One region of the Streptomyces sp. NPDC097595 genome, then DNA from elsewhere that is predicted to be linked to it. Evidence: riboswitches for the same ligand, from Rfam matches in the RefSeq annotation. Region 1 holds a riboswitch; each other region holds the start of a gene.
What was found. A riboswitch is a leader RNA that binds a small molecule or an ion and turns the genes downstream of it on or off. The one in region 1 is predicted to bind thiamine pyrophosphate.
Positions count from the first base shown of each region.

Region 1 (6,921 bases):
ATTGGGGTGGGCGAGATGCGCCACGGACTTGGCCTCGCGGATGAAGCGCTCGACGAATGAGGCGTCGGTCGCCAGCGCCGGGTGCATCACCTTGAGGGCGAGCACCCGGTCGAGCCGCATGTCCATGGCCCGGTAGACCGTGGCCATGCCGCCCACGGCGATGCGGGCATCGACGCGGTAGCGGCCGTCGAGCAGCTGCCCGACGAGGGGGTCCTGGAGGGTCGTATCCACCATGCGAGTCTACGAGCCGCCGCGGACAGGCCCGCCGCGGTGGAGCGAACCCGGGGCAGTACTGCAGCCGAGCCGTGACAGGCGCGGGTCAGAATGCCGGCCGCTCCGGATCGAGCACCGCCCGCCCGGCCGTCGGCGAGGACGCCTCCGCGAAGTGGCGGCGCGGGATGCGCCCGGCCCGGTACGCGAGCCGTCCGCCCTCCACCGCGTGCCGCATCGCGGCGGCCATCAGCTCCGGCTCCTGGGCCCGGGTCACCGCTGAGGCGAGCATCACAGCGGAGCACCCCAGCTCCATCGCGAGCGCCGCGTCCGAGGCGGTCCCGGCGCCGGCGTCCAGGATCACCGGGACCCCGGCCCGCTCGGTGATCAGCTGGAAGTTGTGCGGGTTGCGGATGCCCAGGCCCGAGCCGATGGGGGAGCCGAGCGGCATGACCGCCGCGCACCCCACGTCCTCCAGCTTCCGGGCCAGGACCGGGTCGTCGTTGGTGTACGGCAGCACGGTGAAGCCGTCGTCCACCAGGATCTCGGCGGCGTCCAGCAGCTCGACCGGGTCGGGCAGCAGCGTCCGCTCGTCGGCCACCACCTCCAGCTTCACCCAGTCCGTGCCCAGCGCCTCCCGGGCCAGCCGGGCGGTGAGCACGGCCTCCCCGGCGGTGTAGCAGCCGGCGGTGTTCGGCAGCACCCGGATGGACAGCTTCCGCAGCACGGAGAGCACCGAGCCCTGCACGGTCGGGTCGAGGCGGCGCATCGCGACGGTGGTCAGCTCGGTGCCGGACGCGATCAGCGACCGCTCCAGCACGTCGAGGCTGGGCGCCCCGCCGGTGCCCATGATCAGCCGCGAGGTGAACTCGCTGCCGCCGAGGGTGAACAGGTCGTCGGACATCGTCAGCCTCCCTGGACCGCGGTCAGGACCTCGACCCGGTCGCCGTCGGCGAGCGCGGCGGCGGGCCACTGGCCGCGCGGCACCACGGTCTCGTTGAGCGCGGCGGCCACCCCCGCCGTCGCGTCGGTCAGCGTCGCGACGAGGGCCTCCAGGGTGGTGCCCGGCGCGACGGCGGCCGGGGCGCCGTTCACGGACACGGTGAGCGGGGTGGGCTCGGTCATGCGGGCTGCTCCTGGGGTGCGGGGACCGGGGCGAACCGGCCGGGGGAGAAGGGGCGGGCCGCCTCGGGCAGCTCGCCGTCGGCCAGCAGCGACGCCATGGCGTCCCCGGTGACAGGGGTGAGCAGCACGCCGTTGCGGCCGTGGCCGGTGGCGAGGTGGAGGCCGGGCAGCGCGGTGCGGCCGAGCAGCGGGGCGTTGTCGGGGGAGGCGGGGCGCAGACCGGCGCGGGTCTCGGTGAGCGGCAGCTCGGTGATGCCGGGCACCAGCTCGTGGGCGTCGCGCAGCAGCTCGTAGACGCCGCCCGCCGTGACGGTGGTGTCCCAGCCCATCTCCTCGGTGGTGGCGCCGACGACCAGCTCGCCGTTCTCGCGCGGTACGAGATAGACGTGGCTGCCCCGGACCACCGCGCGCACGGTGCGCGAGAGGAAGGGGGCGTACGCCGGGGGCACGGTGAGGCGCAGCACCTGGCCCTTGACCGGGCGCACCGGCGGCAGGACGTGGGCGGGGACCCCGGCGAGCCGGCCGCTGAGGCTGCCCCCGGCGAGCACGACCTGGCCGGCGGCCACCTCCGTACCGTCGTCGAGCACGGCGCCCACGGCCCGGTCCGCGACCACGGAGAGGCGGTCGGCACGGCGGCGGTGGAAGACCACTCCGGCCCGTTCGCAGGCGGTGAGCAGCGCGGCGGCGAGGCGGCGCGGATCGACCTGGTGGTCGCCGTCCACCCGGAGGCCGCCGCGCACGCCCGGGGCGAGCATCGGTTCCAGGCGGCGGCACTCGCGCCCGGTCAGCCACTCCGAGTCCAGGCCCGAGCGGCGTTGCAGCTCGTGGAGTTCGCGCAGGTGGGCGCGGTCGTCGGCGTCGAGCGCGACGGCCAGGGTGCCGCAGGCCCGGAAGCCGATGTCCTGCCCGCTCGCCTCCTCCAGCTCGGCCGTGAACTCCGGATAGTCCCGGGCGGAGGCGAGGTTGAGCGCGAGCAGCGTCTCCTCGCCGTAGTGCAGCTCGGTGACGGCGGCCAGCATTCCGGCCGCGACCCGGGCCGCTCCGCCGCCCGGCTCGGGGTCGGCGAGCGCGACGGCCAGACCGCGCCGCGCGGCCCGCCAGGCGGTCACCAGGCCGATGATGCCGCCCCCGATGACGAGGACGTCGGACCCTTCGGTGGGATGGGTGCGCATTGGCGTCCAGCCCCTCCCTTCGCCGGCATGACCCGGATCAGGTTCGTACGGTCGGAGGCCGCCCAGCCTCCCTCTCAGCCCGGTGCGTCCGGGCTCCCGCGTGTCTTACGGTGGCCACCCTAAACCCCGCCCGGCGGACCGGGTAGGGAGGGCCGGGGGAGGGGGCGCCCTTTCCTGATGGCTCGTCAGCTACGTAAGGTGGACAGGTGAGCGAGCAGCAGCGGGCAGAGCGGACGGAACGCCGGGTCGTCGTCGCGGGCGCGGGCATGGCGGGCGTGCAGACCGCCGTCGCCCTGCGGGAACAGGGCTTCACCGGCCCCGTCACCCTGATCGGCGCCGAACCGCACCAGCCCTACGACCGGCCCCCGCTGTCCAAGGCGGTGCTGCTGGGCAAGGCCGAGGAGTCCGCCTTCGACATCGACTTCGAGGGGCTGGACATCGCCCTGCGCCTGGGCTGCGAGGTCACCGGGGTCCGCGCCGGCGCCCACGAACTCGACACCTCCGAGGGCCCGGTCCCCTACGACGTCCTGGTCCTCGCCACCGGCGCCGAACCCGTCGCCCTGCCCGGCTCCGACGGCGTCCCCGGCGTCCATCTGCTGCGCACCCTCGACGACGCGGCCCGGCTGCGGCCCGTCCTGGAGGCCGGGCACCCCGTCGTGGTCGTCGGCGCCGGCTGGATCGGCGCCGAGTTCGCCACCGCCGCCCGCGCCGCCGGCTGCGAGGTCACCGTCGTGGAGGCCGCCGACCGCCCCCTGGCCGGAGCGCTGCCCGCCCAGGTCGCCGCCCCGATGGCCGCCTGGTACGAAGAGAGCGGCGCCCGGCTCCTCACCGGCGCCCGGGTCGCCCGCGTCGAGCCCGGCACGGTGGTCCTCGCCGACGGGCGGACCCTCCCGGCCGGCGCGGTCGTCGTCGGCATCGGCGCCCGCCCCGCCACCGGCTGGCTCGCCGGCTCCGGCATCGCCCTCGGGCCCGAGGGCTCGGTGACCGCCGACGCGGCGCTGCGCACCTCGCTCCCCGATGTGTACGCGGTCGGCGACTGCGCCTCCTTCCCCTCGGCCCGCTACGGCACCCGCCTGGTCGTCCACCACTGGGACAACGCCCTCCAGGGGCCCAGGACCGCCGCCGCCCACATCGCGGCGGAGGACGCCGACATCCCGCCGTACGACCCCGTGCCCTACTTCTGGTCCGAGCAGTTCGGCCGCTTCGTGCAGTACGCCGGGCACCACGCGGACGCGGACACCCTGCTGTGGCGCGGCGACCCGGCCGGGCCCGCCTGGTCGGTGTGCTGGCTGCGCGACGGCGCCCTGGTCGCGGTGCTCGCGGTGAGCCGCCCGCGCGACCTGGCGCAGGGGCGCCGGCTCATCGAGGCGGGTGCCCTGCTCGACGCGGACCGGGCCGGGGACCCCTCCGTACCGCTGAAGTCGGCGACGCTCGGGCCGTCCACGCGTCCCTGAAGAGCCGAGTCCGGGTTTCGGCTGTCAGTCCGGGATGGCAGGCTTGTCCCGTGACCGAGATTGACGCAAAGACCGATGCACTCGTCCCTGCCTGGCTCTACCTGCCCGACATCGCGGAAATGCTCGATGTCGAGGTGACGCGTGTGCGGCAGCTGGTCAAGGAGGGCCAGCTCATCGCCGTACGCCGTGGGGAGAACCGGGCACTTCAGGTGCCCGCCGCCTTCATCGACGGCGACAAGGTGGTCAAGGGCCTCTCCGGGACCCTGACCCTCCTGAAGGACGACGGCTACTCCGACGAGGAGATGCTCGAATGGCTCTTCACCCCCGACCCGTCCCTGCCGGGCACGCCCGCGCAGGCACTGAGTGAGAATCGCGGCACGGAGGTGAAGCGCCGCGCCCAGGCGCTCGCCGTCTGACCGCACCGGGAAGCGGGCCGCACCGCGCGAGCGGGCGGCCCGCTTCCCCGCGCCGCACCACCGATCCGCCGCCACCGTCCCCGGGGGGAACCGCACCATGTCCACGCCTCGCACCCAGCTGTCCGACGCCCGGCTCTACCTGTGCACGGACGCCCGCAGGCGCCAGGGGGACCTGCCCGACTTCCTCGACGCGGTCCTCGCCGGCGGGGTGGACATCGTCCAGCTCCGCGACAAGGGCATGGAGGCCGGCGAGGAGCTGGACCACCTCGCCGTCCTCGCGGACGCCTGCAAGCGGCACGGCAAGCTCCTCGCCGTCAACGACCGGGCGGACGTGGCCCACGCCATCGGCTCCGACGTGCTGCACCTGGGCCAGGGCGACCTGCCGGTGCCGGCGGCCCGCGCGATCATCGGCGCCGAGCCGGTCATCGGCCGCTCCACGCACGCCGAGGCGGAGGTCGACGCCGCCGTCGCTGAGCCCGGCGTGGACTACTTCTGCACCGGCCCCTGCTGGCCCACCCCCACCAAGCCCGGCCGCCACGCGCCCGGCCTGGACCTCGTCCGCTACGCCGCCTCGCTCGCCCCCGCCCGCCCCTGGTTCGCCATCGGGGGCATCGACGCGGACAACCTCGACCAGGTGCTGGACGCCGGTGCCCGGCGGGTCGTGGTCGTACGGGCCCTCACCGAGGCGTCCGACCCGGGTGCCGCCGCCGCTGAGCTGGCACGACGGGTCCGCGAGCGCGCCGGAGCCTGAGGGGGGACGGCCGCTGCCGGTGAGGCGGTCGGGGACCCGTCCGGTACGGAGCTGGGACGAATCTGTCCGAAGGATGGACAAGAATCAGTCAATTCCGGCAAATGACTCCGGTTCGGTTGGGGCCCCGCCCCGCCCTGGTTAACCTGCCCGTATGGCCCTTGGCACACCTTCCACCAGGACAGATCACGCGCGCACCGTGCGTGAGATGCTCGCGACCGGCGCGACCTCGTACTCGTTCGAGTTCTGGGCGCCCAAGACCGAGAAGGGCGAGCGCAACCTGTGGAACGCGCTGCGCCGGGTCGAGGCCGTCGCCCCGAGCTTCGTCTCGGTGACGTACGGAGCCGGCGGCTCCACCCGCGCCGGCACGGTGAAGGCCACCCAGGACATCGCCGCCGAGTCCACGCTCACCCCGGTCGCGCACCTCACGGCGGTCAACCACTCGATCGCCGAACTGCGCAACATGGTCGGCCAGTACGCGGACGCCGGCATCCGGAACATCCTCGCCGTGCGCGGAGACCCGCCGGGCGACCCGATGGGCCCCTGGGTCGAGCACCCGCAGGGCGTGAAGTACGCGGCGGACCTGGTCCGGCTGATCAAGGAGGCCGGCGACTTCTGCGTGGGCGTCGCGGCGTTCCCCGAGCGGCACCCGCGCTCCGACGACTGGGACACCGACGTCCGCCACTTCGTGGACAAGTGCCGGGCCGGCGCCGACTACGCGATCACGCAGATGTTCTTCGATCCCGAGGCGTATCTCCGGATGCGTGACCGAGTGGTCGCCGCCGGTTGCGACACGCCGATCATCCCCGAGATCATGCCGGTCACCAATGTCCGCCAGTTGGAGCGGCTCTCCCAGCTCAGCGACGCAGTGCTGCCCGACGACCTGAAAGAGCGCATCCTCGCTGCCAAGGACGACGCCGCCGCTGTACGCTCCATTGGCATCGACTTCGCAACGCGGTTCAGCGCGAAGCTGCTCTCCGAGGGCGTGCCCGGACTGCACTTCATCACGCTGAACAACTCGACTGCGACGCTCGAGATCTACGAGAATCTCGGACTGCACAAGCAGTCGTGACCGGCCGTACCCGCCACCAACCGGGGCGGTGGCCGTAGAAGGGGGCGGGCATGGGCTGGACGGTCCTCTACATCGCGTTCGGTGTCGTCGCGCTGTGGCTGCTCGGCGAGGTGCTGCTGCAGTACAAGGCGCGGCTGCGCTGGCGCCTCCTCGCCTTCACCGGCTTCCTCGGTGTGGTGATCGGCGTCCTCATGCCGTCCGTGCCCGTCATCGCCCTCGGCGCGGTCGCGTTCGCCACCGGCCAGACCTATGTCACGCTCTCGTTCCGCAAGGGCTTCTCCACCGGCTGGGCGATAGGGGGCAAGCCCGGCGAGAGCCGCCGCCGGCGCGGCGCCGCCGAACGCAAGCCCACCCTGGAGGTCTCGGACCTGGAGGTGGAGTACGAGGGCGGCGCCCCCGACGCCCCGGCCGCCCCGCCGTCCGCCCCTGCGCCCGCCGCCGTCTACGCGACCGAACCGATGCCCGAGGACACCGGCCAGTACGGCATTTACACCGACCCGGTCCCGCCCCGCCCGGCCCAGGAGCCCCAGGCCGCGCAGAGCCACGAGGCGTTCGACCCCTACGGCTACCCGGCCCAGCAGCCCCAGGGCCAGGACACCTACGCCGGAGCCGGGCAGTACGACTACGGCACCGATCAGCAGAGCTACGCCGCCTACTCCGACCCGTACATCGGCACCACCGCGAGCACCCCGCAGTACGGCACGTACGACGGCTACGGCAACTA
Region 1 is NZ_JBIWCN010000006.1:277,338-284,258, forward strand. It holds gene pknB (Stk1 family PASTA domain-containing Ser/Thr kinase) at 1-231, opposite strand, end outside; gene ACIQZN_RS12700 (thiazole synthase) at 320-1,114, opposite strand; gene thiS (sulfur carrier protein ThiS) at 1,117-1,335, opposite strand; gene thiO (glycine oxidase ThiO) at 1,332-2,507, opposite strand; TPP riboswitch at 2,505-2,617, opposite strand; gene ACIQZN_RS12715 (NAD(P)/FAD-dependent oxidoreductase) at 2,714-3,961, shown strand; gene ACIQZN_RS12720 (Rv2175c family DNA-binding protein) at 4,012-4,377, shown strand; gene thiE (thiamine phosphate synthase) at 4,475-5,128, shown strand; gene metF (methylenetetrahydrofolate reductase [NAD(P)H]) at 5,280-6,197, shown strand; gene ACIQZN_RS12735 (hypothetical protein) at 6,248-6,921, shown strand, end outside.

Region 2 (6,921 bases), on a different contig from region 1:
GATGGCCGTGCGGGAGATATTCGCTGGGATGCCCTGGTGGGTGAAGTGGATCGCGGTGCCCGTGCTCGCGATCGTCGTGTTCGGTGGTCTGATCGCCAGCCTGGTCGCGTTCGTGGTCGGTCTGCTCTTCAAGATCCTGATCTTCGTGATCCTGGTCGGCGGGCTCGTTTTCGTCGTACGGAAGTTCATGTCGTCGTCCTCCGGAAACGGCTGGTGACCGCACGCCCGATGGGGGATTAGCCCAGCTGAGCTAAGGGGAAGGCGAATCGGCACCCGGTCACAGGGCGGCCGATACAGTGACACTCCTCTGCCGCCACCTGGGAAAACACCGTAAGTCACCACCCCGACCAGTGGTTTGTACGGGATCCGGCCTCCGGCCCCCCAGGTCCCCGGCAGACCTGTGGGGGCGGCCCCCACGGGCGGGCTGACCGCCCGTCACCATGCCTGGGGGTGACCGTTGACCACGGCATCGAGTACGGCTGTTCCGACGCTCATCGGGTCGGTGCAGCGGGCGCTGAGGCTGCTGGAGGCTGTGGGCACCCATCGCGACGGGGCGCCGGCCAAACAGCTCGCGAGGGAAGCGGGGCTTCCCCTTCCCACCGCCTACCACCTGCTGCGGACCCTGACCCACGAGGGATATCTGCGCCGGGAGAACGGCGTCTTCCGCTTCGGCGCCGCCGCCGAACGGCTGATGGGCGACCGCGCCGCTCAGAGCCGGCGCAGCGTCATGGCCCGTTCCCTGGGCCGCTGGCGGGACATCGTCGGAGCCCCGGTGTACTGCGCCATCTACCGCGAGGGCGAGATCGAGCTCCTCGCCGTGGCGGACACCCCCGAGCGGCCGGCGGTCGACGAGTGGGCGGCGTTCCGCGAGACCGGGCACGCGCACGCGATCGGCCAGTGTCTGCTGAGCCGGCTGGACGAGAAGGCCCGCGAGGACCACCTGGACCGGCACCCGGTGCGCCCGCTGACCCGGTACTCGGTGCGCGACCGTGCGGCGTTCCTCGCCCGGCTGCGGTCCCTGGAGCGTACGGAACCGGTCATCGAGCGCCAGGAGTACGCGCTCGGGACCGTCTGCGCGGCCATCCCGATCACGGCCGGATTCACCGCTGCCGCGATGGCCATTTCGGTACCCCTCCACGAGGAGGATCGGTTGCTGCCCGCAGTCGAACGGCTACGCGGTGAAGTGTCGAGCCTCTTGCGTTCGTTCGTGTTCTCTATCAGTATCTGAAAAATCACTCCTTGTGATCTGCTATCGCGTGCACCACGATGGCGTCAATAGGGCCATGGGGGATCATTCCTGGCCAGATTCATCTACTGCGGGGTTGAACGATGCGCGAGTCGGTTCAAGCTGAGGTCATGATGAGCTTCCTCGTCTCCGAGGAGCTCTCATTCCGTATCCCGGTGGAGCTCCGGTACGAAGTGTGCGATCCGTACGCGATCCGGATGACCTTCCATCTGCCCGGCGACGCCCCCGTCACCTGGGCCTTCGGCCGTGAGCTGCTGCTCGACGGCCTCAACAGCCCCAGTGGTGACGGGGATGTCCACATCGCGCCGACCGAGCCCGAGGGGCTGTGTGATGTCCACATCCGGCTGCAGGTGGGTGCCGACCGTGCGCTCTTCCGGGCGGGCACGGCACCTCTTGTCGCCTTCCTCGACCGTACGGACAAGCTGGTGCCGCTCGGGCAGGAGTGCACGCTGGGTGACTTCGACGGCAATCTGGAGGAGGCGCTGGGGCGCATTCTGGCCGAAGAGCAGAACGCGGGCTGATGTGGTTTACGGCTCGGGAGCCGTCTTGCCACTCGAACACGACACCTGCCGATCGGGTGAATCACGCTGTGTGTTCCGGTCACGGCCTCGCCCGCCGTCGCCGGCCCCTGCCGCTCCGCACGGGTGCCGAAGCCCCGGCTTCCGCGCCGACCCCCGTGCGGTCCGCGGAGACGACCAGCGCCGCGAGCGCTGTCGTCACCGGCACGGAGGCGACCAGTCCGATCGAGCCGACGAGAGTGCGCACGATCTCCTCCGCCACCAGCTCGCTGTTGGCGACCGTCCCCACACTGCTCTGCGCGACCGTGAACAGCAGCAGGAGGGGCAGCGCGGCGCCCGCATAGGCGAGCACCAGGGTGTTGACCACGGAGGCGATGTGATCGCGGCCGATTCTGATCCCTGCCCGGTAGAGCTGCTTCGCAGTCATGGTGGGGTTCGCCTGGCGCAGCTCCCAGACCGCCGAGGTCTGGGTGACCGTGACGTCGTCGAGCACTCCCAGGGAGCCGATGATGACGCCGGCCAGCAGCAGTCCGCTCATGTCGATGTGCGGATACAGGCCGTGGATGAGGCCGGTGTTGTCGTCGGTGTTCCCGCTCAGGCTCGCCCAGCCGATGAAGAGCGAGCCGAGCAGCCCGATCAGCAGCAGTGAGATCAGGGTGCCGATGACGGCGACGGAGGTGCGGGCGGTCAACCCGTGGCAGATGTAGAGCGCGATCAGCATGATCGCTCCGGCCCCGACGACCGCCACCAGCAGCGGATTCGAGCCCTGCAGTATGGCCGGAAGGATGAACAGGGTCAGTACGGCGAACGACAGGGCGAGCGCCACCAGGGCCATGACCCCGCGCATCCTGCCCACGAGCACCACCGCGAGGGCGAAGATCCCGGCCAGCAGATACAGGGGGAACTTCCGGTTCACGTCCGTCACGGAGTACTGGAGGTCATGGGGCGCGTCGGGGGCGTACGCCACCACCACCCCCTGGCCCTCCCGCAGTTGCCTCGGCGCGTCCGGCTGGACGACCTCGACGAACCGGCGCCCCGAGTCGGGGCCGGTGGTGACCTCGACGGTGGCCTTCTCGCAGCGGCCGCCGGACGCCGGTCCGTCCTCGGGGGGTTGGGTCTCGCCGCTGACGGGAAGCTGGGCGGCGTTCACGTCCTTGCAGTCGACCTTGACGACGCTCACCACCTTTCCCTGCTGGGTCTGCCGGTCGAAACCGACACCGGTCCGTTCGTGCCCAGGCGCACCATTCGGCCAGAGCGCCACGAGGCCGACGAGTACGGCGGCCGCGAAGGGGATCAGCACGGCGGCGATCACCTTGCGCAGATGGGTGGAGACGGGTGCGGCCGGGCCATGGCTGTGCGTGTGCTGATGGCCCTGCGGTTCTGGGTCGCGATGAGGGGGCGTCACCGGCCGATCATCGCAAGAAGGAAGGGGCCCTCTGTTCAGCTCACCCGTCCGGGGGCTAGCGTGGTGGCACCTTTGCACACGCGGGAGCTCGGAGCACCGGGCTGAGAGGGCGCTGACCGCCGTACGACCGTACGGGAGACGCTGCGCCGACCGCCGAACCTGTTACCGGGTAATGCCGGCGTAGGGAGTAGGTCTCATGACCACATCGGACACACGCACGCCTGCCTCCAATCAGGGCGACGAGGCCGGGAAGTCCATCGGCTGGCACAAGGGATACGTCCAGGGGCCGCGCCCCGACATCCGGGTGCCGGTCCGCCAGGTGCACCTGACCAACGGCAAGGACGTGACGCTGTACGACACGTCCGGGCCGTACACCGACCCCGCGGTCGGGACCGACGTCCGGCGCGGCCTCGCACCGCTCCGGGAGAACTGGATCATCGCCCGCAGCGACACCGAGGAGTACGCGGGCCGCCCCGCCCGTCCCGAGGACGACGGGCTCAAGCACACCTCGCCACGGGGCGGGCTGCGCAATCTGGACGCGGTGTTCCCCGGCCGCCCGCGCCGCCCGCGGCGGAGCCGGGACGGACGGCCCGTCACCCAGCTCGCGTACGCCCGCAGGGGCGAGATCACCCCGGAGATGGAGTACGTCGCGGTCCGCGAGAACGTGCCGGCGGAGGTGGTGCGCGAGGAGATCGCGGCCGGTCGCGCGGTGCTGCCCGCCAACGTCAACCACCCGGAGACCGAGCCGATGATCATCGGAAAGCGGTTCCTGGTGAAGGTCAATGCCAACATCGGCAACTCCGCGGTGACGTCCTCCATCGAGGAGGAGGTGGACAAGATGACGTGGGCGACCCGGTGGGGTGCGGACACGGTCATGGACCTTTCCACCGGCCGCAACATCCACACCACCCGTGAGTGGGTTCTTCGCAATTCACCCGTACCGATCGGAACCGTCCCCCTCTACCAGGCCCTTGAGAAGGTCGACGGGCGGGCGGAGGAACTGACCTGGGAGATCTACAAGGACACCGTCATCGAGCAGGCCGAGCAGGGCGTGGACTACATGACGGTGCACGCCGGCGTACGCCTGCCGTACGTGCCGCTGACCGCGCGGCGCAAGACCGGCATCGTCTCCCGGGGCGGCTCGATCATGGCGGCGTGGTGCCTGGCGCACCACAAGGAGTCGTTCCTGTACGAGCAATTCGAGGAGCTCTGCGAGATCCTCGCGGCGTACGACGTGACGTACTCACTGGGCGACGGGCTGCGCCCCGGGTCGATCGCGGACGCCAACGACGAGGCCCAGTTCGCCGAACTGCGCACGCTCGGCGAACTGAACACGGTCGCCAAGCGGTTCGGCGTGCAGACCATGATCGAGGGGCCGGGACACGTCCCGATGCACAAGATCAAGGAGAACATCGACCTTCAGCAGGAGATCTGCGAGGAGGCGCCGTTCTACACGCTCGGCCCGCTGACCACCGACATCGCGCCGGCGTACGACCACATCACCTCGGGTATCGGGGCCGCGATGATCGCCTGGTGGGGGACGGCGATGCTCTGCTACGTGACGCCCAAGGAGCACCTGGGGCTGCCGAACCGGGACGATGTGAAGACCGGGGTCATCACGTACAAGATCGCGGCCCACGCGGCCGACCTGGCCAAGGGGCACCCGGGGGCGCAGGAGTGGGACGACGCGCTGTCGGACGCGCGGTTCGAATTCCGCTGGGAGGACCAGTTCAACCTGGCGCTCGACCCGGACACGGCGCGGGAGTTCCACGACGAGACCCTGCCCGCCGAGCCCGCGAAGACGGCGCACTTCTGCTCGATGTGCGGTCCGAAGTTCTGTTCGATGAAGATCAGCCACAGCATCAGCGAGCAGTTCGGCGGCGCGGAGAGCGCGGAGGCGACGGCCGAGGAGATCGCCGAGGGGATGCTCGGCAAGTCGCGTGAATTCGCGGCGGGCGGGAACCGGGTCTATCTGCCGTTGGCCGACTGACCTGCTACGGGACCGGTCGCGCACGGCTCCGGCGCCTGGTGCCGGAGCCGTGGCGGTCAGTCCAGTTCGTGCTCGGGACCGCCGAAGTCGGGGCTGGTGAAGTCCGGGCTGCTGTACGTGGGGCGGGGCGCCGCGGCCGGGCCCTCGTCCGGGCCGGCGAAGTCGGGCCTGCTGTAGCCGATCTTGGGGAGGCGGCCCGTCGGGCGGTGCGGGGCGGGGACCGCGGGACCGGCGGCGGGCTCGGCGAGGGCGTCGCGCAGGAAGGGCACGATGCCCCGCTCCAGCAGCGCCTGCCGCCAGGCGTCCTTGGCGCGGGCCACGTCGTCGGGCAGCTGTTCGCGGGCTTCCCGCGCGGACAGGGACGTCGAGCCGTTGCGCAGGGCGGCGATGAGCAGGCCGATGGCGGCGACGAAGATGGCGGCGGCCGTGACGGCGGCGAAGAACCAGCCGGCGTCCACCATGGGGCCGGCGAACGCCGGTGGCGGCTCCAGCATCTTCAGGAGGTAGCCGACCAGCAGGAATATGGCCGCCGCCGTACCCGCCAGCATTGGCGCCAGAACGGTGACGACCGCTCCTATGCCGGCCCCCGACTGGCCGAGGCCGTCCGGCGCTGCGCCGGAGGCCGTGTCCCGGGCGGTGGCGCGTGCTTCGTCGCGGACCTTCACGTACTGCACGTACTCCGCGGCGGCCGTGGCAGTGATCAGGGCGACGGCCGCCAGCGCCATGGTGCGCAGCTGGACGGCGTTGAGGCGTTCGCCGACGGCGGCCAGTTCCGGTCGTTCGTGTGCGTGACGCAGTGCGTCGTCGAGGAGCCGTTCGTACTCGGGCCGGTCCTCGGTCAGCAGGTGCGGAGCGCTGTTCATCTGCATCCCCCGATGCTCCGTCGGGCCTGTGTGCCCGCTGGGTCCGGGCAGTTTGGGCGGAAACGGAGGAGAGCCTGCTTACTGATAGGCCGATGGTAGAGCGCGCACGGCACGGGGTGACAGAGGGTTTCCGGAATTGGCCCCTGCACTCGGCGTGGTCAGCTCGGGATGCGTCTTCCCCGCAGGGCGTCAGTCATGCAGGGGGAGTTGGACGACCAGTAGCTTTCCGGCCATGGTCACCCCGCCGTCCATGGCGATGGCGAGCCCGTCCGCGTACACATGCGGCCCGTCGACCTGCGGCCCGGCACCGTCCTCGCTGTCCTCGGAGCCGACCTCGCCGGTCAGGTACGGGATGGGGCTGTGGCCATGGACGACGCGCCGGCCGCCGTAGGCCGCCATCAGTTCCTGGACGGCCTGGGCGCCCGAGTCGTCGCGGAAGGCGAACCGCTTGGTGAGCTTGCGGAACAGGTCCCAGCACTCGTCGGCGTCGTTACGCGTGAGGATGGCGTGCACCGTGTCGTTGACGTCCTCGATGGTGGAGCCGTAGTCGAGGTACGCCGTCGTGTCCGAGTGCATCAGGAGGTGCCCGTCCTCCTCGACGACGGCGTCGAGCCGGGACATCCACTGGAGGTGGACGTCCTGAAGGCGCTCCATGTCCGTCTTCTGCCCGCCGTTGAGCAGCCAGGCCGCCTGGAAGGTGGCCGTTCCCGCGCCGGAGTTCACCGGGGTGTCGCCGAACCGCTTGGCGCCGATGAGCAGCAGCTCGTGGTTGCCCATCAGGGCCTTGCAGTATCCGCCGGCGGCCGCGGCCTCGGCGGAGAGCCGCATGACGAGGTCGATGACGCCGATGCCGTCGGGGCCCCGGTCGGTGAAGTCGCCGAGGAACCAGAGGCGCGCGT
Region 2 is NZ_JBIWCN010000020.1:92,279-99,199, forward strand. It holds gene ACIQZN_RS27510 (DUF5326 family protein) at 2-217, shown strand; gene ACIQZN_RS27515 (IclR family transcriptional regulator) at 458-1,228, shown strand; gene ACIQZN_RS27520 (SsgA family sporulation/cell division regulator) at 1,330-1,767, shown strand; gene ACIQZN_RS27525 (YibE/F family protein) at 1,847-3,169, opposite strand; TPP riboswitch at 3,240-3,373, shown strand; gene thiC (phosphomethylpyrimidine synthase ThiC) at 3,366-5,159, shown strand; gene ACIQZN_RS27535 (hypothetical protein) at 5,216-6,028, opposite strand; gene ACIQZN_RS27540 (metallophosphoesterase) at 6,212-6,921, opposite strand, start outside.
Region 2: it holds a riboswitch for thiamine pyrophosphate, as region 1 does, so the genes downstream of both, thiC (phosphomethylpyrimidine synthase ThiC) here and thiO (glycine oxidase ThiO) in region 1, are expected to answer to the same signal.

Region 3 (6,921 bases), on a different contig from region 1:
ATGCTGGACGAGGCGTGCGCGATGCTGGGCGCGGTGCCGTCCTTCACGCCCTCGGTCACCGACTGGGCGCGGGCGGCCTTCGCGGTACGGGAGCGCTGGCCGGACGGCGGTCCGTCCGTGGCGATCCCCACCTGGTTCTACGGCCACGAGCCGCCGAACCCGTTCGCCGGGCACATCGCCAAGTACTTCACCAACGCGCTGCGCGAGGACGGCCTGCTGGCCCGGTCGGACGCGGGCGTGATCTTCCTCCCCGGCGCGGCCGGGACCGTCCAGGAAATCTTCGACAGCGTCACCCCGAACTACTACGAGTCACGCGGCGAACCCGTCCCCATGGTGCTGGTGGACCACGACCACTGGACCCGCGAGCTCCCCGCCTGGCCCCTCCTGCAAACCCTGGCGTCGGGCCGGAAGATGGAGGCCTGCATCGCCCTGGTCGACACGGTGGAGGAAGCGCCGGAGGCCCTGGCCCGGCTGTGGGGGGCGTAACCCTCTCCCCCTCAGAACAGCGCCGGCAGCACCACGCACTCCGACGCGTCGAAGGTGATCCCCACCCGCTCGCCCTCCTCCGGTGTCCCGCGCAGCGAGCACTCGGCCTCCAGCACGGGACCGCGTTCCGGGTGCAGGGTCACGGCGACGTGGCTGCCCCGGAAGGTGCGGGCGCCCACGACGCAGCGCAGGCCCTTCTCCGGGGTACCGATGCGGACGCCGGCCGGACGCACCAGCAGATCGCACGCGCCCTGCGGTGACCCGGCCGGCACCGGTACCTCACCCCACTCCGTGTCCGCCGCCTCGCCCTCGACGGTCGCCTCGACCACGTTGTCGAAGCCCAGGAACCGGGCCACGAAGGCGGAGGCGGGGCGCTGCCACACCTCCAGCGGGGTGCCGGCCTGGGCGACGCGGCCCTCGCGCATCACGACCACCCGGTCGGCCAGCGCGAACGCCTCCCCCTGGTCGTGGGTGACGGCGAGCACGGTGGTGCCGAGGCGGCCGAAGAGGGCGCGGAGCTCCACGACGAGCCGTTCGCGCAGGCTGCGGTCCAGCTGGCCCAGGGGCTCGTCGAGCATCAGCAGTCTGGGGCTGGGGGCGAGGGCCCGGGCCAGGGCGACGCGCTGCTGCTCGCCGCCGGAGAGCGCGGCGACGGCGCGGCGTTCGGCGCCGGGGAGGCCCACGAGGTCGAGGAGTTCGGCGACCCTGCGGTCCTGTTCGCCCCGGCCGACGCCGTGCATCCGCAGGCCGAAGGCGACGTTGGCGCCGACGTCGCGGTGCGGGAAGAGCTGGTGGTCCTGGAACATCAGGCCGAGGCCGCGCCGGTGGACCGGGATGCCGTCCTGGTCGGTGCCGTCGAGCAGGACCCGGCCGCCGTCCGGCTCCTGGAGGCCCGCGACCAGGCGCAGCAGGGTGGACTTGCCGCTGCCGCTCGGCCCGAGGACGCAGACGGTCTCGTGGTCGGCGACCTCCAGGTCGACCCCGTCGAGCGCGGCCCGGTCGCCGAAGCGGACGGTGGCCAATTCGAGCGTCAGCATCTCTAGAACTCCCCGGATCGGTCGGTGCGGATGCGTTCGAGCAGCAGCAGCGACACCGCGCACACGAGCATCAGGATGGTGCTGAGGGCCATGGCCTGGCCGTAGTTGAGGTCCCCGGACCGGCCGAGCAGCCGCGCCACGGCCACCGGCAGCGTCGGATTGTCGGGCCGCGCGATGAACACGGTCGCACCGAACTCGCCCAGCGACACGGCGAACGCGAACCCGGCGGCGACCAGCAGAGCCCGCCGTACGAGCGGGAAGTCCACCTCGCGCCAGGCCCGCAGCGGCGAGGCCCCGAGCACCGCCGCCGCCTCCCGCAGCCGTGCGTCCACCGCGCGCAGGACCGGCAGCATGGTCCGTACGACGAAGGGCACCCCGACCAGCGCCTGGGCGAGCGGCACCAGGATCCAGGAGGTACGGAGGTCCAGCGGCGGCTTGTCCAGGGTGATCAGGAAGCCGAAGCCGACGGTGACCGCCGAGACCCCGAGCGGCAGCATCAGCAGCGCGTCGAAGCCCCGGACGAGCCGGCCCGCCCGCCGGGTCAGCGCGGCGGCGGCGAGCCCTCCGACGACGAGGGCGATCAGCGTCGCGACGAGGGCGTAGCGCAGGGAGTTGCCGATGGCCTCGATCGGCGCCACCAGGAACGTACCGCTGTTGGCGTCCGCCGAGGTCAGCGCGCGGTAGTAGGCGAGACCGGAACCGCCGAGCGAGCGTTCCACGAGTACCGCGAGCGGCAGCAGGACCAGCAGCAGCACGCTCAGCAGGACCCCGGCGAGCAGCGTCCACTGCCCGGCCCCCTGCGGCCTGCGCGCGGTCACCGCCGGGTCGACCAGCTTCAGCGCGCGCTCCCTGCGGCGTACGGTCCAGGCGTGCACGGCGAGGATCGCGCCGACGGCGGCGAACTGCACGAGCGTCAGCACCGCGGCCGTGGGCAGGGCGAGCAGCTGCGCGGTCTGCCGGTAGATCTCCACCTCCAGCGTGGAGAATCCGGGACCGCCGAGGATCTGTACGACCCCGAAGGAGGTGAAGGTGAAGAGGAAAACCATCAGCGCGGCGGCGGCCACGGCCGGGGCGAGCGCGGGCAGCGTGACACGGCGCCAGGCGGTGAACCGGCTCGCGCCCAGCACCCGGGCGGCCTCCTCCTGGCGCGGGTCGAGCTGCGCCCAGAGCCCGCCGACGGTGCGGACGACGACCGCGTAGTTGAAGAAGACGTGCGCCAGCAGGATCGCCCACACAGTGGTGTCGAGCCGTACGCCCCACAGCTCGTCCAGCAGCCCGCCGCGGCCGAGCAGCGCGAGGAACGCGGTGCCCACGACGACGGTCGGCAGCACGAACGGCACCGTGACCACGGCCCGCAGCACCTGCTTGCCGGGAAACTCGAACCGGGCGAAGACATACGCGCCGGGCAGCGCGATCAGCAGGGTCAGCGCGGTCGAGGCGAGCGCCTGCCACAGCGTGAACCACAGGACGTCCAGGATCTCCGGCCGGGCCAGCACCTCGCCGAACCGGCCGAACTGCCAGACGCCGTCCGCCTTGAGCCCCCGGCCCACGATCGCGGCGACCGGGTAGGCGAAGAACACGGCGAAGAACGCGACGGGCACGGCCATCAGGCCGAGCCGCACCGCGGTCCCGCGCCGGGCCCGGGCGCGTGCGGATCTCCCGCGCGCGCCCGGTCCGCGTACGGGAGTCTTCGCTACTTCACTACGAGCGAGGACCATGACTGGACCCACTGCTCACGGTTCTTGGCGATGGCGTCCGGGGCGACGGTCGCCGGCTTCTCGGCGGTGGCACCGAACTTGGTGAAGAGCTCGGGCACCTTCGCGTCCTTCGCGACCGGGCTGACGAACATGGTGAGCGGCATGTCCTCCTGGAACTTCTTCCCGATGAGGAAGTCCAGCAGGGCCTTGCCACCCGCCTCGTTCTTCGCGCCGTCCAGCAGACCGGCGAACTCGATCTGGCGGAAGCACGTCCCGGTGGCGACCCCGGTCGGGGCGGTCTTCGGCTGCGGGTCCGCGTAAAGCACCTCGACGGGCGGGCTGGAGGCGTAGCTGACCACGAGCGGGCGGTCGGCCTTGGCCTTCCTGCCGCCGGCCGAGCCGGAGAACTCCTCGTTGTACGCCTGCTCCCAGCCGTCCACGACCTTGACGCCGTTGTCCTTCAGCTTCTTCCAGTAGTCCTGGTAGCCGTCCTCGCCGAAGGCGGAGACGGTGCCGAGGAGGAAGCCGAGTCCGGGCGAGGAGGTCGCGGCGTTCTCGGTGACCAGCAGGTCCTTGTACGCGGGCTTCGCCAGGTCCGCGAAGGTCTTCGGCGGCGCGAGCTTCTTGTCGGCGAAGTACTTCTTGTCGTAGTTGACGCAGATGTCACCGGTGTCGACCGGGGTGACCCGGTGCTTGTCCGCGTCCAGCTGGACATCGGCCGGGACCCGGTCCAGGCCCTTGGCCTCGTACGGGGTGAACAGGCCGTTGTCCAGGGCGCGCGAGAGCAGGGTGTTGTCGACGCCGAAGAACACGTCGCCGCGCGGGGAGCCCTTGGTCAGGATCTCCTGGTTCAGGGCGGCGCCCGCGTCCCCGCTCTTGAGGACCTTGACGGTGTAGCCGGTCTCCCGGGTGAACTCCTTCAGGACGTCCTTGGAGGCGTTGAAGGAGTCGTGGCTGACCAGCGTGACGGTCTTGGAGCCGGTGCCCTTGGTCGAACCGGAACCGGAAGCCGAGTCGTCGGAACTTCCGCAGCCGGCCAGCGCGGTGACGCCGAGCGCGGCGGCGACGGCCGCCACCGCGGCCTTCTGGGTGGTGCTCATGTGTGATTCCTCCTGGAGTGACCAGGAAGAGACGCGGCCCCGCCCGCACACCGGCCGGAGCCGGAAGCGGGCAGGGCGCAACAGCTTGAGTAAGGTCCGAACTTCCTACCCGGAATGACCCGGGCGAGGTTCAGAGGGTCTGCGGCCAACCTGTCCTTGGTGCCGCACTCTCAGCGCTGTGGCGCTCCCCTGTCGGAATATGAAGTTGATTTCGGCCCCAGGCTACACGGCCGTTTTCGGCCGTGGTCCGGGCCCGCTTTCAGCGCTCGGAGGCCGCCAGCTGCCCGCAGGCGCCGTCGATCTCCTGGCCCCGGGTGTCGCGGACGGTGACCGGGACGCCGTGGCTCGCGATGGCCTCCACGAACGCCCGCTCGTCCTCGGGCCGCGAGGCGGTCCACTTGGAGCCGGGCGTCGGGTTGAGCGGGATCAGGTTGACGTGGACGCGCTTGCCCTTGAGGAGGCGGCCCAGCAGGTCGCCGCGCCACGCCTGGTCGTTGATGTCGCGGATCAGGGCGTACTCGATGGAGATGCGGCGGCCCGACTTCTCCGCGTACTCCCACGCGGCGTCCAGCACCTCGCGCACCTTCCACCGGGTGTTGACCGGCACGAGGGTGTCGCGCAGCTCGTCGTCCGGGGCGTGCAGCGAGACCGCGAGGCGGCACTTGAACCCCTCGTCGGCGAACCGCAGCATCGCGGGCACCAGGCCGACGGTGGAGACGGTGATCCCGCGCTGCGAGAGGCCGAGGCCGTCGGGCTCGGGGTCGGTCAGCCGGCGGATCGCGCCGACGACGCGGTTGTAGTTGGCCAGCGGCTCGCCCATGCCCATGAACACGATGTTGGAGAGCCGGGCGGGCCCGCCCGGGACCTCGCCGTCGCGCAGCGCGCGCATGCCGTCCACGATCTGGTGGACGATCTCCGCGGTCGACAGATTGCGGTCGAGACCGGCCTGCCCGGTCGCGCAGAACGGGCAGTTCATCCCGCAGCCGGCCTGTGAGGAGATGCACATCGTGACCCGCTCCGGGTAGCGCATCAGGACGGACTCGACCAGCGTCCCGTCGTGCAGCTTCCAGAGGGTCTTACGGGTGGTGTCGTCGTCGCAGCTGATGTGCCGGACGACGGACATCAGGTCGGGGAACATCGCTTCGGCGAGCTTGTCCCGCGATCCGGCCGGGATGTTGGTCCACTCGGCCGGGTCGTGCGCGTACCGCGCGAAGTAGTGCTGCGAGAGCTGCTGGGCGCGGAACGGCTTCTCGCCGATCGCGGCGACGGCCTCCCTGCGCTCGGCGGGCGTGAGGTCGGCGAGATGCCGCGGCGGCTTCTTGGCTCCGCGGGGCGCGACGAAAGTGAGTTCTCCGGGCTTAGGCATGGTTCTTCCAGTGTGGCAGACGCGCGGAGCTGTCCCGGTGCGTCGCGGTGAGGGGCGGCTCACGGGGTAACCGGGTCAATACAGGGAGTTCCGCAGCAGCCGCCGCAGGAGGTAGGTGCCGTGCACACCGTCAAACACTGGTTCAACGACAGCCTGATCGGGCAGGGCCTGGTGGTCTTCGGACTCGGCGTGGGCCTGAACGCGCTGTTACGCCACGACGACCCCCCGGCCATGTGGCTGGTCCAGGCCGCCGTCTACACCGTCGTCGTGATGGTGGCCATGGCCCTCCAGCGGAGGCGCACGAGCCGGGCGACGGGCGCGTCCCCGGGTGCCATCGCCGGCCTCGACCGCAAGATCCGCCACCGTGAGGTGCCGAACGACCCCGAGGAACGGGCCGTGATGCGGCGACTGGTCGACGAGCATCTGGGGAAGATGGAACGAGGGAAGCGGTGGCTCCCGTTCTGGATGGGGTTCATGGGCCTGATCGTCGTCGCCATGTGCGTACTCGCCGCCACCACCGGGGGCTCTCTGCTGTTCCCGCTGGCCTTCGCCTTGTTCATGGCGGCGTTCTGCGTCTGGATCCTGTGGATGCGCCGCCGGTCGCTGGCGTTGAACCGCGGCATGCGGACGGCACTGCGCGAGCGCGGCTGACACCACATGGCTGAGGGGCCACCGCTCGTGAGCGGTGGCCCCTCAGCCATGTGTGCGGTCCGGTCTCAGCCGGAGCCGACGAACAGCACCAGCAGCAGCCAGACCACCGGGGCGGTCGGCAGCAGCGAGTCCAGCCGGTCCATGATCCCGCCGTGGCCCGGGAGCAGCGTGCCCATGTCCTTGATGCCCAGGTCCCGCTTGATCATGGACTCGCCCAGGTCGCCCAGGGTGGCGCTGGCCGCGACCGCGAGGCCCAGCAGCAGCCCCTGCCACCAGGAACCGTCGTCGATCAGGAACTGCATGCACAGCGCACCGGCCACCATGGCGAAGGTGACCGCCCCGAACAGGCCCTCGCGCGTCTTGCCGGGGCTGATGCGCGGCGCCAGCTTGTGCTTGCCGAACCGCCAGCCGACCGCGTACGCCCCCGTGTCGCTGACCACGGTCAGCAGCAGGAAGGTCAGCACCCGCTGCGGGCCGTCGTCGGCCTTCAGGAGCATGGCGACGAAGGTGGCCAGGAAGGGCACGTAGAACGCGGCGAAGATGCCCGCCGTGACGTCCCTGAGGTAGTCCTCGGGCGGCTGGGC
Region 3 is NZ_JBIWCN010000002.1:430,652-437,572, reverse strand. It holds gene ACIQZN_RS04625 (LOG family protein) at 1-486, shown strand, start outside; gene ACIQZN_RS04620 (ABC transporter ATP-binding protein) at 498-1,523, opposite strand; gene ACIQZN_RS04615 (ABC transporter permease) at 1,526-3,130, opposite strand; gene ACIQZN_RS04610 (thiamine ABC transporter substrate binding subunit) at 3,217-4,320, opposite strand; TPP riboswitch at 4,405-4,521, opposite strand; gene rlmN (23S rRNA (adenine(2503)-C(2))-methyltransferase RlmN) at 4,580-5,686, opposite strand; gene ACIQZN_RS04600 (hypothetical protein) at 5,807-6,337, shown strand; gene ACIQZN_RS04595 (phosphatidate cytidylyltransferase) at 6,403-6,921, opposite strand, start outside.
Region 3: it holds a riboswitch for thiamine pyrophosphate, as region 1 does, so the genes downstream of both, ACIQZN_RS04610 (thiamine ABC transporter substrate binding subunit) here and thiO (glycine oxidase ThiO) in region 1, are expected to answer to the same signal.

Region 4 (6,921 bases), on a different contig from region 1:
TCGGCACCGAGACCGCCATCGGCGAGGCCCTGCGCTGCGTGGCCCTCTTCGCGCGCCCGGAGGAGTCCGTCCACCTCCTCGGCGAGGCGGTCCGCCATCTGGAGGCATCCCCCTCCGGCTACGAGTTCGCCCAGGCGCTCTACGACTACGGCGTCGCCGCCCGCTCGCCCCGCGAACTGGCCCGCGCCCACAAACTGGCCACGGCCTGCGGCGCGGAAGGACTGGCCGCCCGCGCCCAGCAGGCACGCGCGTCGATCCGGTCCACCGAGTGAGGTAATGTTTTCCCTGCAGCCGCCACCCGGCGAGACCGGGCAAGCGGCAGCGGGACGTGGCGCAGCTTGGTAGCGCACTTGACTGGGGGTCAAGGGGTCGCAGGTTCAAATCCTGTCGTCCCGACTGGATGCAGTCGCAGATCAGGGCCGGTTTCGGAATCTTCCGAGACCGGCCCTTGATCGTTGTTCGGCCCCGGACCCGGCGTTTTCGCGCCGAGAGCCCGGGTACGCGGTCGCAGACAGAGGACCGAGGCACTCCGGCGAAGGAGTGCGACCGAACAAGAGGAGTAGCCATGCTCAAGGCGATTGCAGATGTGTTCCGTTCCATCGGCGGCGCCATAGCGACGGTGGTCACGCTTCCCTTCCGGGCCGTCGCGCGCCTCTTCAGCGGTGCGTCGAGCACCGCCCACGGTCACCACTGAGCGCACGCCGACGTCGCCAGGGGCACCCGAAGGGCGGTTCCGGAGAGATCCGGAACCGCCCTTCGGCATGTCCGGGGGCCGCTGTCACCGTTCTCGGCCGATCACGCGCGGCAATGGTCTGCCGCAGGGGCTTGCGAGGGGCGGACGAAGTAATGAATCATCATTCAGAGCTTCGCCCGGGCCGGTGCGCCGAGCAGGTGCGCCGTGCGGGACCGGCGACAGCGTTTCCCAGGAGAGAGGCCGGAAACCCACATGGCTGAGCGACGCATGTACTCAGGGACCGCCAGGTCGATCGCGGCCTGCTGCGCGTCCGGTGTCCTCGCGGCCCTGCTTGCCGCGACACCGTCCGCGGCGGCGGGCCACGGAGGCGGCGTTCCCGAAGGGCCGCGCGGCGAAGGCTTTTACCACGCGTCCCGCGGGCTGGTGGAGCACGGACGGCACGGCACGCTCATCCGGGCGCAGCGCCTGACCGGGGTCGCGGCCTTCGCGGGCGCCGACAACTGGCGTGTGCTGTACCGCTCGGTGACCCCGCAGGGCAGGGCGGTGGCCGTCTCCGGCACGGTCGCGATCCCGCACGGGCGGCCCCCGGCGGGCGGCCGGCCGGTGCTCTCCTGGCTGCACGGCACCACGGGCGTGGCGGACGCCTGCGCCCCATCGCGGGACACCGCGAACGGCCCGGCGCACGACTATCTCCAGGCGATGCAGGACACCGTGGCCCCCTGGGTGGCACGCGGATACGCGGTGACCCGGACCGACTACCAGGGCCTGGGCACCGACGGCACGCACAGCTACCTCGTCGGCGAGGCGGAGGCCCGGGCCGCCGCCGACCTGACCCGTGCCGCGCACCAGCTCTCCCGCCACCTGAGCAACGAGTGGGTGGCGTACGGCCATTCACAGGGCGGGCACGCCGCGGTCTTCGCCGCCGACCTCGCCAACCGCTGGACGCCGGAACTGCGGCTCATCGGGGCGGCCGCGCTGGCGCCCGGTTCGCAGCTCAGCAAGGCCGTGCCGGCGCTGCGCGAGCAGCCGCTCGCCGGGGTGAGCGACTTCTTCCCGCTGATCGTCCGCGGCGCGCAGACCGTTCGCCCCGTGCCGGACAAGGACATCTTCACGCCGAAGGCCTTGGCGGTGGCCGGTGACGCGGACCGGCTGTGCAGCGCGCAGCTCCGCGACCCGGGCTCCTGGGGCTCGTTGAAGAGCGACGAGATCTTCCGCAAGGACGCCGACCTCTCCTCCCTCGACAAGGTGCTCGCCGACAACGAGCCGGGCCTGCTGTCCCCGCGCGTCCCCGTGCTGCTCGCCCAGGGCGGCAAGGACACCGTCATCCAGCCCGCCTGGACCGCCGCCCTGGACAAGCAACTGCGGGCGAACGGCGTCCACGTCACCTCGTACACCTACCCCGGGTCCGACCACCGCGGAGTCCTGTCGGCGTCCCTGCCGGACGTCACCCGCTGGATCGACCGCCTCTTCGCCCGGCCGCGACGGTGAGCGGGAACTTGGCATCGCGCGCACCCTTTCCTGGCAACCCGCGCAGACCTTCACGGGTGCCCCGAAGGAGGCGCCGACCGGGGGACCGGCAGGCCCGCGTCCGCGCCGCGCCACGCACTTGAGCTGTCGCGGAGCTGTCACATACCCGATCTATTGTGTCCCTCGCGCCGCGTCGGACCCGGGGGAGGAGACGACGCGCGGGCGCACATGACGAGGGGGGTCTTGCATGTCGAACGCGAAGTCGGATCGGAAGAACCCGGCACCGGATGCCACGGCGGCGGCCCGCGCACAACTGGGCGCGGAGATGCGGAGGATCAAGGAGGGGGCTCAGCTCAGCTTCGGCGGGCTGGCCGACCGTACGCACTACAGCCGATCCTCGTGGGAGAGGTTCCTCAACGGCAAGCAGCTGCCGACCCCCGTGGCGGTCGAGCAGTTGGCGGCGGTGGCGGGCACCCCGCCGGAACCGCTGCTCGACCTGCTGGCCAGAGCCGGCGCGCCGGTCGCGGCAGGGCGGGACCGGGCCACGGACGCGCCCACCGCCGCCGGTGACACGGCCGCCGAGGCGCGGACGCCGGGCGAGCGGCCCGGGGTGTCGTGGCGGCGGCGCTGCGCGGTGATCGGGTACATCGCGGCGGGCGCCCTGATGGGCTCGGTGGCGACCGGGCTGCTCTCCCCGTACCTCGCGGGAGCGGACCAGGGCCCGGATGCCGCCACGACCCGTACCGAGAGCAAGAAGGCGAGCGGACAGGGCGCGGACCTCGTGCCCGGCGCGGGCGACATCAAGGTCAAGTGCACGTCGGCCACCTGCTGGCGCAACGACCCCCAGGCCATGGAGTGCCAGTGGGACGCCAAGACCGCCAAGAGCACCTATCTGCGCGGGATGCAGATCGAACTCCGTTACAGCGCCGCCTGCCAGGCGGTCTGGGGCCGGATCGAGGGCGGCGCCGTCGGCGACAAGGTGATCATCAAGGACGCCCGGGGGATGGAGCTGGACGCCTTCATCCGCTTCGAGCACGACTCGTACACCAAGATGCTCGGAGTCTCCAAGGAGGCGCCGCTCGACTCCATGAGCGTGTGCGGGGAGATCCCGTCGGAGAAGCAGATGCAGTGCGCGCCGACCGGAACGGCCAGGATGCCCTGACGAACGGGGCGCCGGGACCGGCGGACTGCCGCCGGTCCCGGGCCCGTTGAAGGGACCTCGGTACCTACGGGGGCAACCCGGCTTGTTTCCGGGAGCCCCGCGAGGGAGTCAGCGGACCCGGCGCATCCGCAGCGGCGCGTACACCGCGAGCGCCACGAGGAACGCCACCCCGTACGCCAGGTCCGCCCCGTGCAGCGCCTCGGCCACCGGGCCCACGTACAGGCCGGTGCTCATGAACGGGACCGCCGCCGCGAAGGCCACGGCGAACGCGGCGAGCGCCGGCCACCACGGGCGCGACCGGGCGTGCTCGGCCGCGAGGTCGACGGGGGCGCCGCGCCGGGCCCGGGCGCGGACCAGCCAGTCCACGGACACGATCGCCACGAAGCCGGGGATCCAGTAGCCGACGAGCAGCAGCACGTTCTGGAAGCGGGCCGTCGTGTCCGCCGCGTGCATCCACAGCACCAGCGGGAACCCCAGGGCGGCGGCGAGCGCCGCGGCCACCGGACGCGGCAGGCGTACCCCCATGGTCTGCAACGCGAGCGAACCGCTGTAGTCGTTCATCGCGTTGCTGCACAGCGCGGCCAGCGCCACCGCCAGCAGCCCGAACGCCCCGAGCGCGCCCCCGCCGAGCAGTGAGTCGATGCCGCGCGCGGTCTGGTCCGTGAAGACCGACGCACCCCACAGCCCGATCGTCTGGACCGCCACGAAGGAGGCGCTGATCCCGCCCAGCGTGCACCAGAACATGCGCGTCCGGGACGTCCCGCTCGGAAGATAGCGGCTGAAGTCGCTCGCGTACGGCGCCCAGGACAGCGCCAGGCTCAGGGCGATGGTGCAGGTCAGGACGAACGCCCCGGCCCGGTCCGCGCCGTGCACGGCCGAGGTGGTCACCGGGTCCACCCCGTTCAGGAGCTTCGTGGCGAGCACCGCGAAGGCGGCGGCCAGGGCGAACGTCATCACGGTCTGGAGCCGGTGGATCACCTCGTAACCCAGCACCCCGAGCGCACCCTGCGCGGCCATCATGACCAGGACCCCCAGCCAGAACGGCCAGCCGCACAGCTGCGCCAGCGCGTCCCCGCCGAAGAGGCCGATCAGGGCGTCCCAGGCGATGGACGACAGCCATTGCAAGGCGCCCGGCAGCACCACGCCCGGCCCGAACGCCAGCCGGGCGAGCGGAAGTTGCCCCGATCCGGTGCGACTGCCCCAGGTGCCCAGATACGCGGTGGGCGCGGCGCCGACGAGGGTGCCGAGCACGACGGCGGCGAGCGCGGTCGCGAAGTCCAGGCCGAGCGCGATGCCGACGGTGCCGGTGAAGACGCCGGTCATGGTCAGATTGGGCGCGAACCAGACGGTGAACAGCCGGCCCGCCCCGCCGTAACGGCGGTCCGCGGGGACCGGGGCTATCCCGTTCGCCTCGATGCGCAGATCGCCGGGGGCGGTGGGCATGCGCCCGCCGAAGGCGGCGCGCTCGTCCTGGGCATACGGCAACGACATGAAGACATCCCTCCGCCAGTGCTAACTGGTTCAGGTTCGACGGGTGTGATCTCAGCCCCGTGCGGGGCACCCCGTGTCCGGTGTGGCGGCCAGGATAGCGCCGGCCCGTCCGATGTCTTCGCAGGGGTCAGCTGAAGAGCTTCGCCACGAACGCGTGGAGGTTGTCGACGGTGCGCGCGATCTGCTCCTCCGTGGTCAGGCTCTCCTTGAACCGGGCCCCGGAGTCCACCTTCTTCTTGCCGCGCACATACAGCGAGCAGGCCAGATCGGTGCACATGTACAGGCCGACCGAATTGCCGTCGCGCCCGGCCGGACCGGTCTTGCGGGCGGTCATCAGGGAGACCCCGCTGCCCGGGTGCGTGGTCAGGCAGAGCGAGCACATGCTCCGGTGCAGGAAGCCGCGCTGCTGCGACGGGAAGCGCAGCGAGATCCCGGCGGGCTCGCCCTCGTGCTCGGTGACGATGTAGCTGCGTCCCGGCGCGGACAGGTCGCGCCAGCCGAGGAAGTCGAGGTCGTCCCACGGCAGCTCCTCGAAATCACGGGGGAGCGGCAGACGCTTGGCTTCCCCCTTGGAGCAATTCACGAACGATGAGCGGATGTCCTGCTCGGTCAGGGCCTTCATACCCACGAAGCTAACTCTGCCTATGGCCCCTAGGCAAACGATTAATTCAGTTAGGGGACCACCTGGGGCTCATTGGGTGCGAGGATGAGCCGGTGCACGGGCGGATGCGGGATGCCGAGGTCCGGGCGCCAGGTCGCGAGGATCTGCGCGGACGGGTCGAAGAGCGGCGAGGGGAGCGCGTCGAGCGTGGTCCACTCCCAGGTGCTGATGAGGTGCGGCTCGGTCACCCGCGCCGTGCCGGTGTCCACGCGCACCAGGGCGGCCATCGTCACGCGGTTGATCCCGCCGAGGGCGTCGTGCAGCATCGCGAAGACGGTGACCTCGTCCTCGGGGACCGTCAGCCCGGTCTCCTCGCGCAGTTCCCGTACGGCCGCCGCCGCGACGGACTCCGGCACCGGGTCGACCTTGCCGCCGGGCAGCTCCCAGGTGCCGCTGTGGTGCCGGCCGAGCAGGATCCGGCCCTGCGCGTCCTGCACGATCACCCCGACCCCCAGCGCGGCCTGGGCCTGGGGCGGCCGGGTGTTACGGGACGGGGCGAGGGGGTTCTCGGCGGCCATGGTGCTCCTCTGAAGGGGGCGGGACGGTGGGCGTTGAGGAGCCTACGGGGATGCCGCGTCCGCCCACCGCCGTCATACCGCCAGCCGCAGCGAGGTCTCCGAGACCCCGAGCCGTACGCTCTGCCCCCACGTCAGCTCCAGCGCGTCCGCCTCCATCCCGTCGCCGAACACCACCACTCGGTCCGACTCCACGGTCAGCCGCAGCCCCTGACCGGGCCCCAGCTCGCCCGAGACGAACGACGTGCCGGTCGACGGCGAGGGCCACGCCTCCCGGACGAACCAGAGCAGTCGGGGATCGGCGGGCCCGGGCAGCGGCAGGGCGCTGTGGCGCTCCTGCCAGAGCGAGCGCAGCCAGCCGGTCGCCCCGGTGCCGGTGCCGACCAGGACGCCGGAGGACGCCTGCGGCTCGGCGGGGGAGTCCGCGGTGTCGGGTCCGAGCCGGTAGCGGGCCGTCTGGTGGCCGGGCGGGCCGAGGTAGACCTCGTTCAGGGCGAGCAGCCGCTGTGTGTCATCCGCCACCGCCTCCACCATCGTCAGCGCGTCGGCCCGCCCGCCCGGCGCCACGGCCGCCCGCATCAGCGCCGCCGCGTCGGCCGGGCGGTGGCGCACCAGGACGCCGGGGTTGCGGCCCGGATCGGTGTCGATGCCGACGACCGGCTGGCCGGAGAGGTACTTCGCGGCGTTGGCGACCAGGCCGTCCTGCCCGACGACCACCACCACGTCCTCGGGCGCGAACAGGAACCGGTCCAGGTCGGCCCGCTCCACCCGGCAGTGCCGCCAGGTGAGCGGAACGGCCGCCGCCACATCCGCCAGGGCCTGCCGGGTCCGCTCGTGCCGGCGGGCCACCTCCTCGATGGACCGGCCCCGCGCGCCCAGGACGAACGCGGCCTGGCCGTGCGTGCCGTGGCGGGCGAGCAGCTCCTCGTAC
Region 4 is NZ_JBIWCN010000001.1:325,929-332,849, forward strand. It holds gene ACIQZN_RS01425 (ATP-binding protein) at 1-272, shown strand, start outside; tRNA gene ACIQZN_RS01430 (tRNA-Pro) at 323-396, shown strand; gene ACIQZN_RS01435 (LPFR motif small protein) at 566-694, shown strand; gene ACIQZN_RS01440 (lipase family protein) at 947-2,182, shown strand; gene ACIQZN_RS01445 (helix-turn-helix domain-containing protein) at 2,409-3,323, shown strand; gene ACIQZN_RS01450 (purine-cytosine permease family protein) at 3,432-4,814, opposite strand; TPP riboswitch at 4,805-4,898, opposite strand; gene ACIQZN_RS01455 (FBP domain-containing protein) at 4,942-5,436, opposite strand; gene ACIQZN_RS01460 (NUDIX hydrolase) at 5,487-5,993, opposite strand; gene ACIQZN_RS01465 (hypothetical protein) at 6,066-6,921, opposite strand, start outside.
Region 4: it holds a riboswitch for thiamine pyrophosphate, as region 1 does, so the genes downstream of both, ACIQZN_RS01450 (purine-cytosine permease family protein) here and thiO (glycine oxidase ThiO) in region 1, are expected to answer to the same signal.